Regions from separate parts of the Paenibacillus sp. JNU01 genome, predicted to be linked through region 2. Evidence: predicted binding sites of a transcription regulator. Region 2 holds the regulator's gene; the other holds the start of a gene.

Region 1 (8,235 bases), 230 kb from region 2:
GATCAAGTGAAGAAAAAAATGATCGCGAATGGCTGTTACTTTGTTAACAAAGATGAAGCAGCAAAATTGACAGCAGGTGCAATTAACGCCGAGAAATGTGCAGTGAATCCGGCGATTGTGGGTCAATCTGCGGTGAGCATTGCGAAGTTGTGCGGTATTGAAGTTCCTGCAGGCACCAAAATTCTTGTAGCCGAGATTGAAGGGGTAGGTACCAAATTCCCATTGTCGGCAGAGAAATTAAGTCCGGTACTGGCTTGTTACAAAGTTAAAACGGCAGCAGAGGGAATTGAACGTGCAGCAGAAGTGGTTGCTTTTGGCGGTATGGGGCACTCCTCGGTGATCCACTCCACGAATGAAGAAGTGATTGGCAAATTCGCAGATCGTCTGCAAACTGGACGGATCATTGTGAATTCACCATCTACACATGGTGCCATCGGGGATATCTACAACACGAATATGCCATCATTGACACTGGGATGCGGATCATATGGACGTAACTCGACTTCTTCCAACGTAACCGCTGTGAACTTAATCAATGTGAAAAGGGTGGCTCGCCGTACCGTGAATATGCAATGGTTCAAAGTGCCGAACAAAGTCTACTTCGAAAAAGGGGCAACGCAGTATCTTGCCAAAATGCCTGACATCACACGTGTGGCGATTATTACGGATGCCATGATGGTGAAACTGGGATATGTTGAAAAGGTAGAACATTATCTGCGTCAACGCCAAATGCCAGTAGCAATCGAAGTATTCTCCGATGTAGAGCCAGATCCATCCACAACAACGGTAGATCGTGGAACCGAAATGATGCGCCGCTTCCAGCCAGACTGCATTATCGCACTCGGCGGGGGATCACCGATGGATGCTGCGAAAGCCATGTGGTTGTTCTATGAATATCCGGACACGGACTTTAACGATCTGAAACAAAAATTCATGGATATCCGCAAACGGATCTACAAATATCCACGTCTCGGCGTAAAAGCGAAATTTGTAGCGATTCCAACGACATCCGGTACAGGTTCTGAAGTAACATCGTTCGCGGTTATCACAGATAAAAATCAAGGGAATACTAAATATCCATTGGCCGACTATGAGCTGACACCAGACGTAGCGATTGTCGATCCGGAATTCGTATACTCTCTGCCTAGAACAGCCGTTGCAGATACAGGTATGGACGTACTGACTCATGCGATTGAAGCTTATGTGTCTGTCATGGCGAATGATTACACGGATGGCCTTGCGATCAAAGCGATTCAACTGGTATTCCAATACCTGGAGCAATCGGCACTGCAAGGTGATAAACTGGCACGTGAGAAAATGCATAATGCCTCCACCATTGCCGGTATGGCTTTTGCCAACGCATTCCTGGGCATTAACCACAGCTTGGCGCACAAATGGGGCGGTCAGTACCACACCGCACACGGACGCACCAATGCAATTCTGATGCCACACGTTATTCGTTACAACGCGAAAAAACCGACCAAATTTGCATCGTTCCCGAAATATTCGCACTTTGTAGCGGATGAGCGGTATGCCGAAATTGCCCGGATTCTGGGACTGCCTGCACGTACGACAGAAGAAGGCGTAACCAGTCTGATCAATGCCATTCGCAAACTGAACAAAACATTGGGCATTGAAGAATCGTTCCAAGAAATCGGATTTGATGCTAAAGACTTCGAAGCACATGTAGATTATCTGGCAGACCGTGCCTTTGAAGACCAATGCACAACCGCCAATCCGAAGTTGCCGCTGGTAACTGAACTGGCTGATGTATACCGCAACGCTTTCTACGGAAAGTTTGAATAACAAATCTAGAACGAAGCGTGCCTTACGGCAAAAAAAGATCAGGGTTCCCCGAGAGGGGAGCCCCGATTGCCGTCTTTATAGAGGTTACACGAAGTTAAGTGAGCAAGTGAGACACTAACACGATGACGAACAGAGCAGAACGGGCAGAAAAACAGAAAAGCGAAGCATCTGTTTTTCAGGAGTATTTTAAGATTTGGTTTGCACTGAGCATAGAGGAGCAAAAGGGTTTTATAGAGGTTACACTGAATCCGTGATGTGGCGGTTTGAACTATTCCCTTTACACAACAACAGAGGGGCAGAACAAACCTAAAAAGCGAAGCATGCGTCTTTAAAATAAAATTTGAACTTTGTTGTTTTATCAGTTGAACTACACATGTACACGATAACGGAGAGGAGAGAAAAAACCTGAAGAAGCGGAGCGTTCGCCTTTATCAACGGATTTTCACCTTTGAAAAAGTGATCAAAAAATCCGAGGATAACAGCGATCGGAAGGTTGTTCTCTACTTGCAGTGGCCAGTGTACGGCACCTAATGTTCATTCGCTTTTTCAGTAAATTTAAATAGTGAGCAGCGATTGGAAGGTTGTTCTGCCCGCGCAGTGGCTAAGTGTGAATCTAAAGGGGGTTCAATGGGACACAGCGCAGGTGGAGTGAGTTAGTTCACTGACTTTGTGACAAAAATCACAGATGATGAAAGCCTCAAGACGTATACTGAAAATGTAAGAAAAACATTCATTCCGCGGTTCCGGTTCCCAAGTAGAGAGAACATGATCCGGTTTATGTGAAACAATTCACATTAATCGCGGCTCTGGGCACACAATGCTACGAATGAAGCAAGATGTTATGTGTCCAGAAATCCAAATTAGTGGAGGGATTAAGATGTCGGTGATTGAAAAAGATGTCAAACAACAAACAGGCTGGAGAAACTTTACCAAAGGAACATGGACCAAATCCGTAGATGTGAATGATTTTCTGGCACACAACTTGACTCCGTATTACGGTGATGAAGCATTCCTAGCAGGTGCAACCCAGAATACCAAAGAATTGTGGGAGATCGTATCTGATCTGACCAAAAAAGAACGGGATAACGGCGGAGTACTTGATGTTGATGTGAACACACCAGCGACAATTGTTTCTCATCAACCAGGTTATCTGGATCAGTCCAAAGAGCAGATTGTCGGTGTTCAGACCGATGCTCCATTCAGACGTTCCATTCAACCAACAGGCGGAATCCGGATGATGATTGATGCATGTGAAGCATATGGCTTCGAATTGCCTCAAGGGCTCATTGATATATTTACAAACATTCGCAAAACACATAACCAGGGTGTATTCGATGCTTATACTTCCGATATGCGTGCAGCGCGTAAAGCAGGGATTATTACAGGTCTGCCAGATGCTTACGGCCGTGGCCGGATCATCGGTGACTATCGTCGTGTAGCTTTGTACGGGGTAGACTTCCTGATTCGTAACAAAAAAGGTGAATTGAACGCACTCGAAGTTGATGTTATTGATGAAGATGTCATTCGACTGCGGGAAGAATTGTCTGAGCAGATTCGTGCATTGCAAGAATTGAAACAATTGGGTGATATGCACGGGTTCGATATTTCCTTGCCAGCGACTACTGCAAAAGAAGCGTTCCAATGGTTGTACTTCGGTTACCTCGCTGCCATCAAAGAGCAGAACGGTGCTGCGATGTCTCTGGGACGTGTATCTTCTTTCCTGGATATCTACATTGAACGTGACCTGCAAGAAGGCATTCTGTCCGAAGAACAGGCTCAGGAATTGGTGGACCATTTCGTAATGAAACTGCGGATTGTCAAATTCCTGCGTACACCGGATTACAACGAACTGTTCAGTGGAGATCCAACGTGGGTAACGGAGTCCATCGGTGGTATGTCTGTAAATGGTGAAACACGCGTAACCAAAAACAGCTTCCGTTTCCTGCATACCCTGCACAACTTGGGTCCTGCACCAGAACCGAACCTGACTGTACTATGGTCCACGAAGCTTCCAGAAGCTTTCAAAGATTATTGCAGCAAAGTATCCATTGAAACCAGTTCAATCCAGTATGAAAATGATGACCTGATGCGTCCGATCTACGGTGACGATTACGGTATTGCTTGCTGTGTATCGGCGATGAAGATCGGGAAACAAATGCAATTCTTCGGCGCTCGTGCCAACTTGGCAAAAGCTCTCCTGTATGCGATCAACGGTGGTCGTGACGAGAAATCCGGAGCACAGGTTGGACCGGAGTATCCTGCCATTACCAGTGAAGTGCTGGATTACAATGAAGTCATGAAACGCTTCAAACCAATGATGGAGTGGCTCGCGAAGCTGTATATGAACACCCTCAACGTCATTCACTACATGCACGATAAATACAGCTATGAGCGTATCGAAATGGCATTACATGATCGTGACATTGTACGCACGATGGCTTGTGGTATCGCGGGTCTCTCGGTTACAGCAGATTCACTGAGTGCCATTAAATATGCCAAAGTAAAACCAATCCGTAACGAACAAGGCATCGCGGTTGATTTTGAAATCGAAGGTGACTTCCCTTGTTACGGTAACAATGAAGATAGCGTGGATAGCATTGCTGTTGAACTGGTTGAGAGCTTCATGGGCATGATTCGTAAGCACAAAGCATACCGTAACGCAATACCAACACAATCCGTTCTGACGATCACTTCCAACGTGGTATATGGTAAGAAAACAGGGACTACACCGGACGGTCGTAAAGCAGGTGAACCATTTGCTCCAGGTGCGAACCCAATGCATGGTCGTGACAAAAAAGGTGCACTGGCTTCCCTTGGCTCTGTAGCCAAATTGCCTTATGAACACAGTCTTGACGGGATTTCCAATACCTTCTCCATCGTGCCAAAAGCATTGGGTAAAGAGGAGACTACACGTAAATCCAATCTCACTGCGATGATGGATGGCTACTTTGGTCAAAACGCTCATCATCTGAACGTTAACGTATTTGATCGTCAGCAACTGATTGATGCGATGGATCACCCGGAAAACTATCCGCAACTGACTGTACGGGTATCCGGATATGCGGTTAACTTCATTAAACTGACTCGTGAACAACAGTTGGATGTCATCAACCGTACGTTCCATGGCTCGATGTAAGTAATATGCAAGTAGAAGACCGCTAGAGCAAGACATTCCAACTCATATTAAACGCACAGCGGATGCGGATACAGAAAGGAAGAGGCAGCATGGTTAACGGACATATTCATTCACTCGAAACTTTCGGGACGGTTGACGGCCCAGGCATCCGCTTCGTGCTTTTTATGCAAGGATGTCTACTCAAATGTCAGTACTGCCATAACCCTGATACATGGGCGCTCGATGGTGGAAAAGAAATGACGCTAGAGGAGGTATTGGCTGAAATTGAGCCATATCTATCCTATTACCGCAGCTCCGGAGGCGGACTCACGATATCTGGCGGAGAACCAACGTTACAGGCCCACTTTGTAGGCGAAATCTTCAAAGAAGTGAAGCGGCGCTGGGGATTGCATACGACACTGGACAGCAACGGATTTAACGAACCGGAACGGATTCACGATCTGCTGGATAACACAGACTTGGTTCTGCTGGATCTCAAGCATATTGATGATGAGAAACATATCAAGCTGACAGGCAAGTCGAACGAGAGAACGTTGAAAACGGCCAAGTGGTTATCGGAGCAAGGTCGGAAAATGTGGATACGCCACGTGTATGTGCCTGGCATTCATAACGAGGAAGAGGATCTGCTTAACCTCGGACGGTTTATTGGAACATTAAATGGCGTCGAGAAGTTCGAAATTCTTCCATACCATCAGATGGGGATCTACAAATGGGAAGCACTCGGCAAAATATATCCACTGGATGGCGTTCCTTCACCAAGTGAAGAAGAAGTGGAGCGGGCGTATCGCCTCATCGAACAAGGTCGCCAGGAAACGGCTGGCGTGGCTTGTTCCGATAAGTGATCAACATTTATATATAACGTAAAAATCAAGAGCCAAGCAGCCCTTGCGAATATACTTCGCAGGGGCTGTTTTTTGTCCAGTGAAGGATTTTATCCCTCCATTGATGAATTGTCATCCTTACGATGTAAGCTCCGGCTTTTTATAATCAGAGTGTAAAGCCAAATGCTCAATATCTTGAGGAGGGTCAACCCGATGAAAAAAAGAATGACATTGCTGCTTTCATTATTGCTTATCACTTCATGGACTTTGGCGGGATGTGCAAGCTCAAGTAACGAGCCACAGCAAGGCGCAGGCAATACACCTGTGGAGGAGACAAGTAAGGAACCGGTTGAGATGCTCCTTCGCCACACGCAGGTGGGGGCTGACAAACAGAAACGATTGGCCATTCTGCAGGACGTTGTGGACAAAGTGGAGGGTGAGATACCCAATCTGACCTTTACGCTGGATGGTGTCGAATCCGATGTGAATCGCAAGGAGAAGCTTCGCGGGGAGATGGCGGCAGGTAACCCGCCGGATATATTTGAACTGTTCGGCAGTCCGGATTCCAAAGTGTATGCCAAGGAAGGTATGCTGCTTGATCTGACTCCAATCCTTCAAGAGTTGGGCATCCAGGACCAGTTTACATCCCTTGAGCCATTTACGTATGAAGACAAAGTGTATGGACTACCGATTGGCGGTTCGGGCGAAGGTTTTTTCTATAATAAAGAGTACTTTGAACAAAAAGGATGGAAAGCTCCAACGACCATGGCTGAACTGGACAACATGTTGGCCGAGATTAAGGCTGATGGCAAAGTGCCGCTTGCTTCTGCATCCAAGGCAGGCTGGGTTCCCCTTATGTTAACCAACCACCTGTGGTCCCGCTATGCCGGGCCGGAGATTACTGCAAAGTTTGCAACAGGTGAAGCGAAGTGGACTGATCCGGGTGTTGTCCAAGGTTTTGCCAAACATAAGGAATGGGTTGATAAGGGTTATTTCAAAAAAGGTGAACTGGGCTTCGAATATGCCGAATACACCACGCAATTTACCAGCGGAGAAGCGGTATTAATGTATGACGGAACATGGAAATCATCTGTGTTCAAGGAAGGCCAAAGCGGGGAATCGCTCATTGGCAAGGTTGGATTCTTTAATATGCCTCCGGTAGAGAACGGAGCAGGTGATCAGACGTCCTTGATGCGGGATGTGAACAATGGATATGGATTCTCGGCAGCCGTGGCGGATGATCCGCAGAAGCTGGAAGCCGTTAAAGCTTTTATCAAAAATTTCTACAATGAAGATATGCAGGTTCGCGGCCTTGTGGAAGATGGTGTATTGCCTGCCATGAAGCTGGATGAAAAAGTGTTAACCGATAGCATTACCGATGATTTGATGAAAGAAATTGTGGCCGTGCTTAATGCGTCCAAGACGTCGTTCCCGGCATTTGATGCACTCGTTCAGGCTGATGTGACGACAGAGATCAGTAATCTGCAGATTCAGAAGTTGATCGGTGGGCAGACTACGCCAGAGAAAATGGCAGAAGAACTGCAAAAGGTACAGGAGGAAGCAAACGCTTCAGTGGAATAAATCAATCCAAGTTGAAACTGCGACCGTTGAAGTGACTTAAGGAGGCTGACCATGAATACTTCACTCCGCAGCCCGTTAATCTATACGCTGTTTGTAATGCCAGCCCTGATTCTGTTTATCATGTTCTTTCTATATCCTATTGGCAGCTCCTTATATTACAGTCTGACGAGTTGGAATGGGGTTTCCGCTGAGCCACGTTTTGTGGGCTTATCCAACTATGTGAAGGCACTGACCGATGAACGATTTTGGATTTCCACACGGAATAACGGCTTTTTCATCGGATTTTCGGTACTGATTCAGGTACCTCTAATCGTCCTGTTTTCGCTACTGATTGCCAATGTGAAAAGGCTGAAAGGTCTGTATAAAACAGCTGTTTTTTTACCATCCATTATGTCGACAGCCGTGATCGGTATCTTATGGGGGTTCATCTATGAGCCCAACATCGGATTATTAAACAAAATGCTTCATGTGCTGGGCATCGATCCAATCTACTGGTTATCCGATAACCGATTTGCCATGTTGTCCATTTTGGTTACCAATGCCTGGCAGTGGACGGGATTTTACATTGTCATGGTACTGGCTGCCATACTGGCGATTCCCCGTGATTTGGATGAAGCAGCTGCAATCGATGGTGCAACGGCGGTACAACGTGCAATGCGGATAACACTGCCGCTGATTCGTCCGATCATTTCCGTCGTTATCATGTTGTCCATTGCAGGAGCTATGAAAGCAGCTGACATCGTGATTGTCATGACCAAAGGTGGGCCCGCTGGGTCCACCGAGGTTCTGGCGACATACATGATCAAATATGCGATTACCAATTTCAAATATGGTTATGGCAATACCATTGCGGTACTGATCTTTGCTCTGACGCTTGTGCTTACTGCGGTG
Region 2 (8,235 bases):
ATGCTGTAACATAGACTGGAATGGAAGGGACCGTATATTGCAATGAAATTTGCCGTATTGGATTTCGAAACAACCGGCACGCAGTCCGACGGTGAGATTATACAAGCCGGACTTGCCATCATAGATCATGACTTCAGCATAACTCAAATATATAGTTCTTATGTGAACCCTGGTGTCCCGATTCCCCCGTTTATCTCGGGGCTAACGGGTATTACCGATGAAGATGTGGCGGACGCTCCATCACTCGAAGAGATGATGATGGAGATGGTTCCGCTGCTTAACGATGTGGTGCTTGTTGGACACAACGTCGCTTTTGATTTTCACTTTTTGCAGAATGCTCTTGACCGTTGCGGTTATCTGCCGTTCACTGGCCGTATTCTGGATACCATTGATTTTCTGAAGATTACGTTCCCATCACTGGGTTCTTATCAACTCGGTTATGTGTCTTCTGAATTTGGATTTCAACATGATCGCCCTCACCAGGCCGACAGTGACGCACTGGCGACAGCCTATGTGCTGCTCAAGTGTCTGGATGAGTTAAAGGAATTACCGCTCATAACGATTCAACGGCTCAGTGACCTGTTCGCACCAGAAGACAGTGACTTGGGTTGGTTCTTGGACGGGATGCGCAGTGAGAAGGAAGCAGAGCCGATTCAGGATCTGGACGGACATACCTATTATCGGCAGCTTGCTCTTAATGTAAGTGATTGGACCGATATTGGTGCACCACGTGATGAGCGGGAAGGTAACCCCCTCGATGGTGTAAGCTTCGAACAGTTTATGGACCAGGTTCGGGAGAACCTGAAGGATACGCTGGATCATTACGAAGAGCGTGAAGCCCAGACCCAGATGTTCAGCAGTGTAAGGCAAGCCCTGGATGAAGAGAAACATCTCTTGATCGAAGCTGGAACAGGTACCGGTAAATCTCTGGGTTATCTGCTGCCAGCGATATACGAAAGTGTGAAACAAGAACAGAAAGTCATGGTCAGCACGCATACGATCAATTTGCAGGAGCAATTGAGAGAGCGAGATATTCCGATGCTGACCCAAGTGGTTCCGTTTCCGTTTAAGGCTGCTGTCTTCAAAGGACGTGGACATTACCTGTGCCTGCGCAAATTTGAACACAAAATCAATAAACGTGAATTCGCCACTCCCAAAGAGGATTATTTCACAGCCGCTCAGATGATCGTGTGGCTCACACAGACTGAAACTGGAGATGATGAGGAGCTTAACCTTAGCGGACGCGGAGGCGACTTCTGGGAGACGGTACAGAGCGAATCCGAGTCCTGTCTGGGAAGATCCTGCCCATGGTTCCGCAAATGTTTCTATCATCGCGCCAAACATGAGGCCGGGTTGTCTGATATCGTAATAACCAATCACTCCAAATTGTTTACGGATGTCAAAGCAGCACATCAGTTGTTGCCAGCCTATGAGAGTCTTGTGATCGATGAGGCCCATCATCTGGAAGATGTAGCGGGTAAACATCTTGGAATGCATATGAAATATTTCACGTTGGTTCATACCCTGACCCGTCTGTTCAAAGACAGTCGTAATGGACAATTGCCTATGCTTCGTTCGCAGTTATCCGGGCATGAAAATTCGGTGCAATGGGGCTCCATGGTAGATCAGATGTTCCCGCTAGCTGTTGAGGTTAAGGAACTGTGGGATCGTATGAGCGATGCCCTGTTCGGTCTTTTGCCTGAACGAAGTGATGCTTCACCGGGAGAGACAGGGCAATTTTCCCTGCGCCTGAAGGCATCTCAGAAACCTGCGAAATGGCAGGAGTTGCAGGATCTGGAGAACCAGATCTATGTGACTCTGGGCGATTTGGTTCGCAAAGGGGACAAATTGCTGCTTGAGGTGAAAGAGGATCAGGATGATTATCAATCGGATAGTCTGATTACGGACATTACAGGACTGCTGAAAGATCTGACCACATTGAAGGAGAATCTGCGATTCTTCATGCGTATGGATGATGCCAAAACGGTGTACTGGATGGAAGCCAGCGGTCAGTTCCGCAGTAAATCTCTTCAACTGTACGCCGTACCTGTCGATGTCAGTGCACAACTGAAGGATTTGTTCTTTGATAAAAAGAAAAGTGTTGTGCTTACATCGGCTACGCTCTCTGTAGATAAGTCATTCCAGTTCATGATTGAGCAGCTTGGCTTACAGGAAGCCTCTGAGAATAATCGGCTTTTAACGTCGATGCTGCCATCACCTTTTAATTATCGTGATCAGGCACTTCTAGTGATTCCGCGTGATTTCCCAAGTGTGAAAGGCAGTGTGGGTGATGCGCACTTTGTTAATATGCTGGTGCAATCACTCGCAGAGACCGCAATTGCCACGCGTGGACGCATGATGGTTCTGTTTACTTCATACAAGATGCTGCGACAGGTCTATGATCCGCTGAAGGAGGCACTGTCTGGTAACGACATCTCGTTGTTGGGTCAAGGTGTGGATAGTGGAAGCCGCTCCAAGTTGACTCGCAGGTTCCAGGATGCCAAAGCTACGGTACTCTTGGGCACAAGCAGCTTCTGGGAGGGTGTAGATATCCCGGGAGAAGCACTGACCTGTCTCGCTATTGTGCGTCTGCCTTTCCAGCCGCCGAATCATCCGTTGGTTGAAGCCAAGAGTGAATTGCTCCAGGAGCAAAAGAAAAATCCATTCATGAAACTGTCTGTGCCGCAAGCGGTCATTCGTTTCAAGCAAGGATTTGGCCGATTGGTGCGAACAGCGAAGGACAGAGGTATTGTCATTGTTTATGATACACGTGTGATCGAAGCGTACTATGGCAAATTCTTTTTATATTCATTACCTGGTCCCAAAATGGAGCATATGCTCACGGAGCAGATGGTTCCCCGAATTACCGAGTGGTTAGAAAAACCTCTTAATGAACAAGAATAATGGTTAACTTTGTTCGTTATATCATTGCATGACACTATCGTTTGGCGTTAAACTTTATTAGATATTTCCGTATCCGATTAAAGCAGTTGCACGTAAGAACTTATAACCTAAATTACAAAGAGCATTCTGTATAAAATGTCACGTCTATCTTTGAGTTTATACAGAATGCTCATCTTTTCATCTATTATTTTATCGTGGCATTGGTAAGGGGGAGCAAGAATGAAATCGGATAAAATTTCGGAAGCGGTGGTACGACGTCTGCCTGTATACTTGCGCTATTTGAACGAGTTGCATCAGCGTGAGGTGGCTACTGTTTCTTCTCAAGAGCTTGGACAGAGGCTGGATCTGAATCCGGCCCAAATTCGAAAAGACCTGGCTTACTTCGGTGATTTTGGTCGAAAAGGGATCGGGTATGATGTATCCTATTTGATCGAGAAAATTCGTCACATTCTCAAAATTGATCAGCAAATTAATGTAGCTTTGGTAGGTGCTGGTAACCTGGGACAGGCCTTGTCCAACTACAACGCATATCTGAAAGACAACATGAAGATTGTTGCTGTATTCGATGCATATGGACCGAAGATTGGTAGTCAAATCAACAGTTTGACGGTAAAACCAATGAATGAATTAACGGAAGCGGTTAAGACAGATAACATCCGCATCGGAATTATTACAGTTCCGGATACGGAAGCTCAAAATGTAGCCGATCAACTTATTGAGTCGGGAATCGAAGCGATTCTTAATTTTGCACCAACTATTCTAAAAACACCGCCACATATCCGCATTCACCATGCTGACTTTACAACGGATCTGCTTAGTTTGGCCTATTACTTGGAGACTGGAAAGGACGACGAGGAAGATGACAACAAATAGATGGGTAATCCACAACGGCAAATTTGCCGTTAATGAAGGCACGACATGGAACGTGGTTCATGGATACATGGTTGTCGAGAATGACAAGATTGTGCATATTGGTGAGACATTGCCGGATGGAGACGAAAATTGTACCAAAGTGGATGGAAAAGGATTGTTCTTCCTGCCGGGTCTGATCAATACGCATGGTCATGCAGCGATGTCGTTGCTTAGAGGACACGGGGACGATCTTGCGTTACAAGTATGGTTGCAGGAAAAAATGTGGCCGATGGAAGCAAAAATGACTTCTCAAGACGTATATTGGGGAACTTCGCTATCCGTGCTTGAAATGTTGAAAGGCGGAACTACAGCTTTCCTGGACATGTATGATCATATGGATCAGGTTGCCAAAGTTGTGGAACAATCCGGCGTTAGAGCAGCACTTGCACGTGGTGTAATCGGGCTGTGCTCGGAAGAAGAGCAATTGCGGAAGCTGGAGGAGTCGGCAGCGTTTGCACGTGAGTGGAATGGACAGGCAGATGGTCGCATCACAACCGTAATCTCGCCACACGCACCATATACATGCCCTCCTGACTACATAGAGAAGCTTGTACAGGTCGCAAATGATCTTAACCTTCCTCTGCATACACATATGTCGGAAACGCTTCGTGAAGTGGAGCAGAACGTTACAGAATATGGACTGCGTCCTGTGGCACATCTGGAGAAACTGGGCTTTTTCTCCCGTCCATCCCTGGTAGCACATGCGGTGCACCTGAATGATGAAGAGATTGAAATTTTGGCCCGCCATGATGTGGCTGTATCCCATAACCCGGGAAGTAACCTGAAACTCGCTTCCGGTGTTGCGCGGGTACCTGCATTACTGAAAGCAGGAGTTACCGTGTCACTTGGAACCGACGGACCGGCAAGCAACAACAACCTGGATATGTTTGAAGAAATGAGACTGGCTGCATTGATTCACAAAGGTGTGTCTGGTGATCCGACTGCCGTGCCAGCGGGCGAAGCGTTACTACTCGGAACTTCATATGGTGCTAAATCCATCTTCCTGAACAATACCGGTGCGCTTCAGGTAGGCATGAAGGCTGATTTCATCGCCCTGGACATTGAACAGGCACACTTCTACCCACATACAGACCTGATCTCGCATACGATTTATTCAGCCTCTGCCAAAGATGTGGAGCACGTATGGGTAGATGGGAAACAAGTGGTTAAACATGGCGAATGTCTGACGCTGGACGAAGAACGTATTTTGCGTGAGTCTCAATTGGCATTTGATGGTTTGCTTGCTCGTTAATTGTATTGCGGAGCATCATAGGGAAAGGAAGTTCGGCTTTTGAAGAAAAAAAAGAAGTGGATATGGATTTCGCTGCTTGCACTAGTTCTGATTCTGTTTGGACTTCAGCGTTATTACGTGTATGTCACACAGGACCAGCGTAAGGAAGAAGCGCTCGCCATACAGGCAGCACAGGAGCAACTGGGCATTACATCTTATGATGAATTGCGTAAGTACATCTGGGGTGATAAAGAAGGCTCTGACAACATCTACTGGACCCTGCTCGGCAAAAACAAGGATAACCAGGATGTTATGGTCTGGGTTAAATTCGATGCAAATAATCAACCTGCTACAGGTGCTAACGCTATACACAGTGAACTGCTGCAGAATGGCATGTCCGAAGCACAGATACGCAATCGCTTTAGTTCCGAAGTTCCAGCCGGTGAGATTAAACGAATCATGCCCGGAGTTGTGAATGGAATATATGTGTGGCAAGTGTATTATAAAGACGGTACGCATAACCACTATCGGTTTTATCGTTTTAGCAATGGAGAACAGGTAGACTTGGTTTACACACTCCCGAACAGCTAGAACAAATAGAGTAACTTAGCTAGAGAATCGTAGAAATGAAAGAACCGGCAGACGGATATCCGACTGAACCGGTTCTTTGTGTTGCCTGTGAACAGTTTTGATTTAAATAGTTAAAATTAATAATTTATTCATATTTTCGCCTTCGAAATTGTATATACGATGTGATATACTCAGTTATGTACTCAAAGTTACATTCATAACAAATAAACCTGTCGAAATTCTCGCAGGAGTCAATGTGCACATATTCGTATATACCAATAGGCCAGTAAGTTAGGCCAAAATCTGGGAGGGGTAATTCACTTGAAGCTAAAAGTATTGCCTATTGCTTTAACTGCCGTCATTTCAGCCGTTGTGTTGTTTGGAGGTTGGTTTGTGTATCGTCAGGTGGCTTTGCAGAATCCGATTGAAAAGATGGTTACCCAGTACGATGGAGTCAATGACGTTCAATTAACTATTAACCGCAATGACGTACAATTGAAACTGGATCTGCAACCTGATGTTGATTTGGGCAGACTGGTACAATATATTCACAAAGAAGGACAGACCTTGATTGGAACTCGCTCATTAAAGTTGGATGTTGTAGATCATTCCAGTGAAGCACTGGAAAGCTGGTGGGGTGATGCGATGTTTACCGTGGCTCAGGCGATGGAGAACAAACAGTACACCGAGATCACACCAACATTGTCCAAGATGGCTACGAATGGAATAAAGGTAAATACAGCGATGGATGACAACAATGTATATGTAAGTCTCAGAGACGGAGATGCCAGCAAGTTTATTATTCTGCCGCGTGTGCCCGGTCAGATAGGAGTGTGGCCTAATGCCTAAGTGGACCAAAGAAATTGCCATTGGATTTGTCCCTGTGTTGATTATTTTTCTTGCTTTTACTGGTGTTAATATTATTCCGATTCTAATTGCAGCGGTGTTTGTTGGAGCTTTGTTGTTCATGATGCAAATGCGTGGCGGGATTACCGTAGGCGCTGCACAGGAGCGTAAACGGAAGAAAAAAGGTCCTTCCAAGCTTACTTTTGAAGAAATTGGTGGTCAGGACAGTGCCAAGCAAGAATTGCGTGAAGCACTGGACTTTCTCATCAAACATGAAGAAATTCGCAAGTTCGGGATTCGCCCGTTAAAAGGGATCTTGCTGACAGGCCCTCCAGGGACAGGGAAAACGTTGATGGCCAAAGCGGCTGCGCATTACACCGATTCTGTTTTCGTTGCTGCATCGGGCAGTGAGTTTGTGGAAATGTATGTTGGTGTAGGTGCCAGCAGAATTCGGGATTTGTTCAAGGATGCGAGAACCCGTGCCACCAAGGAAAATAAAGAAAATGCTATTATATTTATCGATGAGATCGATGTCATCGGGGGGAAACGTGAAGGCGGACAACAGCGGGAGTATGATCAGACGCTGAACCAGCTCTTGACGGAAATGGATGGAATTTATTCTTCCGATACCCCAAGAATACTGGTTATTGCTGCAACAAACCGCAAGGAAATGCTGGATAGCGCCCTGACACGTCCAGGACGTTTTGACCGCCATATTCAAGTAGACTTGCCTGACAAGAAGGGTAGAAAGCATATTCTGGAACTGCATGCGGTGAATAAACCTCTGATGAAGGAAGTGAATCTGGAGAAGACAGCGGAAGAATCGTATGGTTTCTCCGGTGCGCAGCTTGAAAGTGTGATGAACGAAGCAGCGATATATGCCATGCGGGATGGGCTGTTACACATAGAACAACGGCACTTGTCTCTGGCTATTGATAAAGTCATGATGGGCGAGAAAACAGACCGTGAGTCCAGTGTGGAAGAGAAGAAAAGGGTTGCCATTCATGAATTGGGACACGCCATTATGGCTGAACTTGTTCGTCCGGGCAGTGTAAGCCAGGTGGCACTCAGTCCGCGTGGACAGGCACTGGGATATGTGCGTCATAACCCGCAACAGGAACAGTTCCTTTATACGAAGCGTTTTCTTGAAGAGCAGATCATGATTGCACTTGGAGGAGCTGCTGCAGAGGAAATGTATTACGGTGGGCGTTCTACGGGTTCGCGCAATGACTTTGATCAAGCAACCAATGTCGTGCAAACGATGATGGCTTCCGGATTGACTTCTCTTGGGATTGTGAATATGGATATGGTTACCACCGAAGAGCTCATGCGAGAGAATAAATTAATATTGCAAGAACTCATGGAACAGACGAAGCGCTTACTTGAAGAGCAACGGACAATTTTCGACAATTCGCTCGACATCCTGATTCGAGAGGAAGTTTTGTCCGGCGAACAATTTCGTTGTCAATTTCGTGACAGTGCCCGTTTACCAGCATAATTTCTTTATGCTGGTTATTTTTTTTTACATTTCACTCGTGCTAAGATATTATTATATGTTGGGTCGAAATTTGTAATTTTCGGCGAACAGGGTACAATAGAGAAATAGAGAACCGAAAGGATGGAGCAGAACCATGTTTTTCAAAAAAATAGGAGTTGTCGGCGGCGGTACGATGGGGCAAGGTATTTCCCAAATGCTTGCAGCCAAAGGACTTGATGTGCTTCTCGTGGAGCATACAACACAAAAACTGGATCATGCCTATGACATGATCGAA

What was found. The regulator Rex, encoded in region 2, represses fermentation and respiration genes when NADH is low (regulators of the CRP and FNR family bind a similar motif). The targets are predictions, from matches to a motif close to TTGTGAAATATTTCACAA.
Region 1: the regulator Rex is predicted to act here: its motif matches at 2,584-2,601, upstream of pflB (formate C-acetyltransferase).

What each region holds. Positions count from the first base shown of each region.
Region 1 is NZ_CP169723.1:1,658,240-1,666,474, reverse strand. Features, by position in the region: gene adhE (bifunctional acetaldehyde-CoA/alcohol dehydrogenase) at 1-1,806, shown strand, start outside; gene pflB (formate C-acetyltransferase) at 2,684-4,942, shown strand; gene pflA (pyruvate formate-lyase-activating protein) at 5,032-5,784, shown strand; gene NLBNIHML_RS07100 (ABC transporter substrate-binding protein) at 5,977-7,344, shown strand; gene NLBNIHML_RS07095 (carbohydrate ABC transporter permease) at 7,396-8,235, shown strand, end outside.
Region 2 is NZ_CP169723.1:1,430,233-1,438,467, reverse strand. Features, by position in the region: gene dinG (ATP-dependent DNA helicase DinG) at 43-2,904, shown strand; gene NLBNIHML_RS05985 (redox-sensing transcriptional repressor Rex) at 3,124-3,777, shown strand; gene NLBNIHML_RS05980 (amidohydrolase) at 3,764-5,068, shown strand; gene NLBNIHML_RS05975 (DUF5590 domain-containing protein) at 5,108-5,638, shown strand; gene NLBNIHML_RS05970 (hypothetical protein) at 5,939-6,466, shown strand; gene NLBNIHML_RS05965 (AAA family ATPase) at 6,459-7,961, shown strand; gene NLBNIHML_RS05960 (3-hydroxyacyl-CoA dehydrogenase family protein) at 8,095-8,235, shown strand, end outside.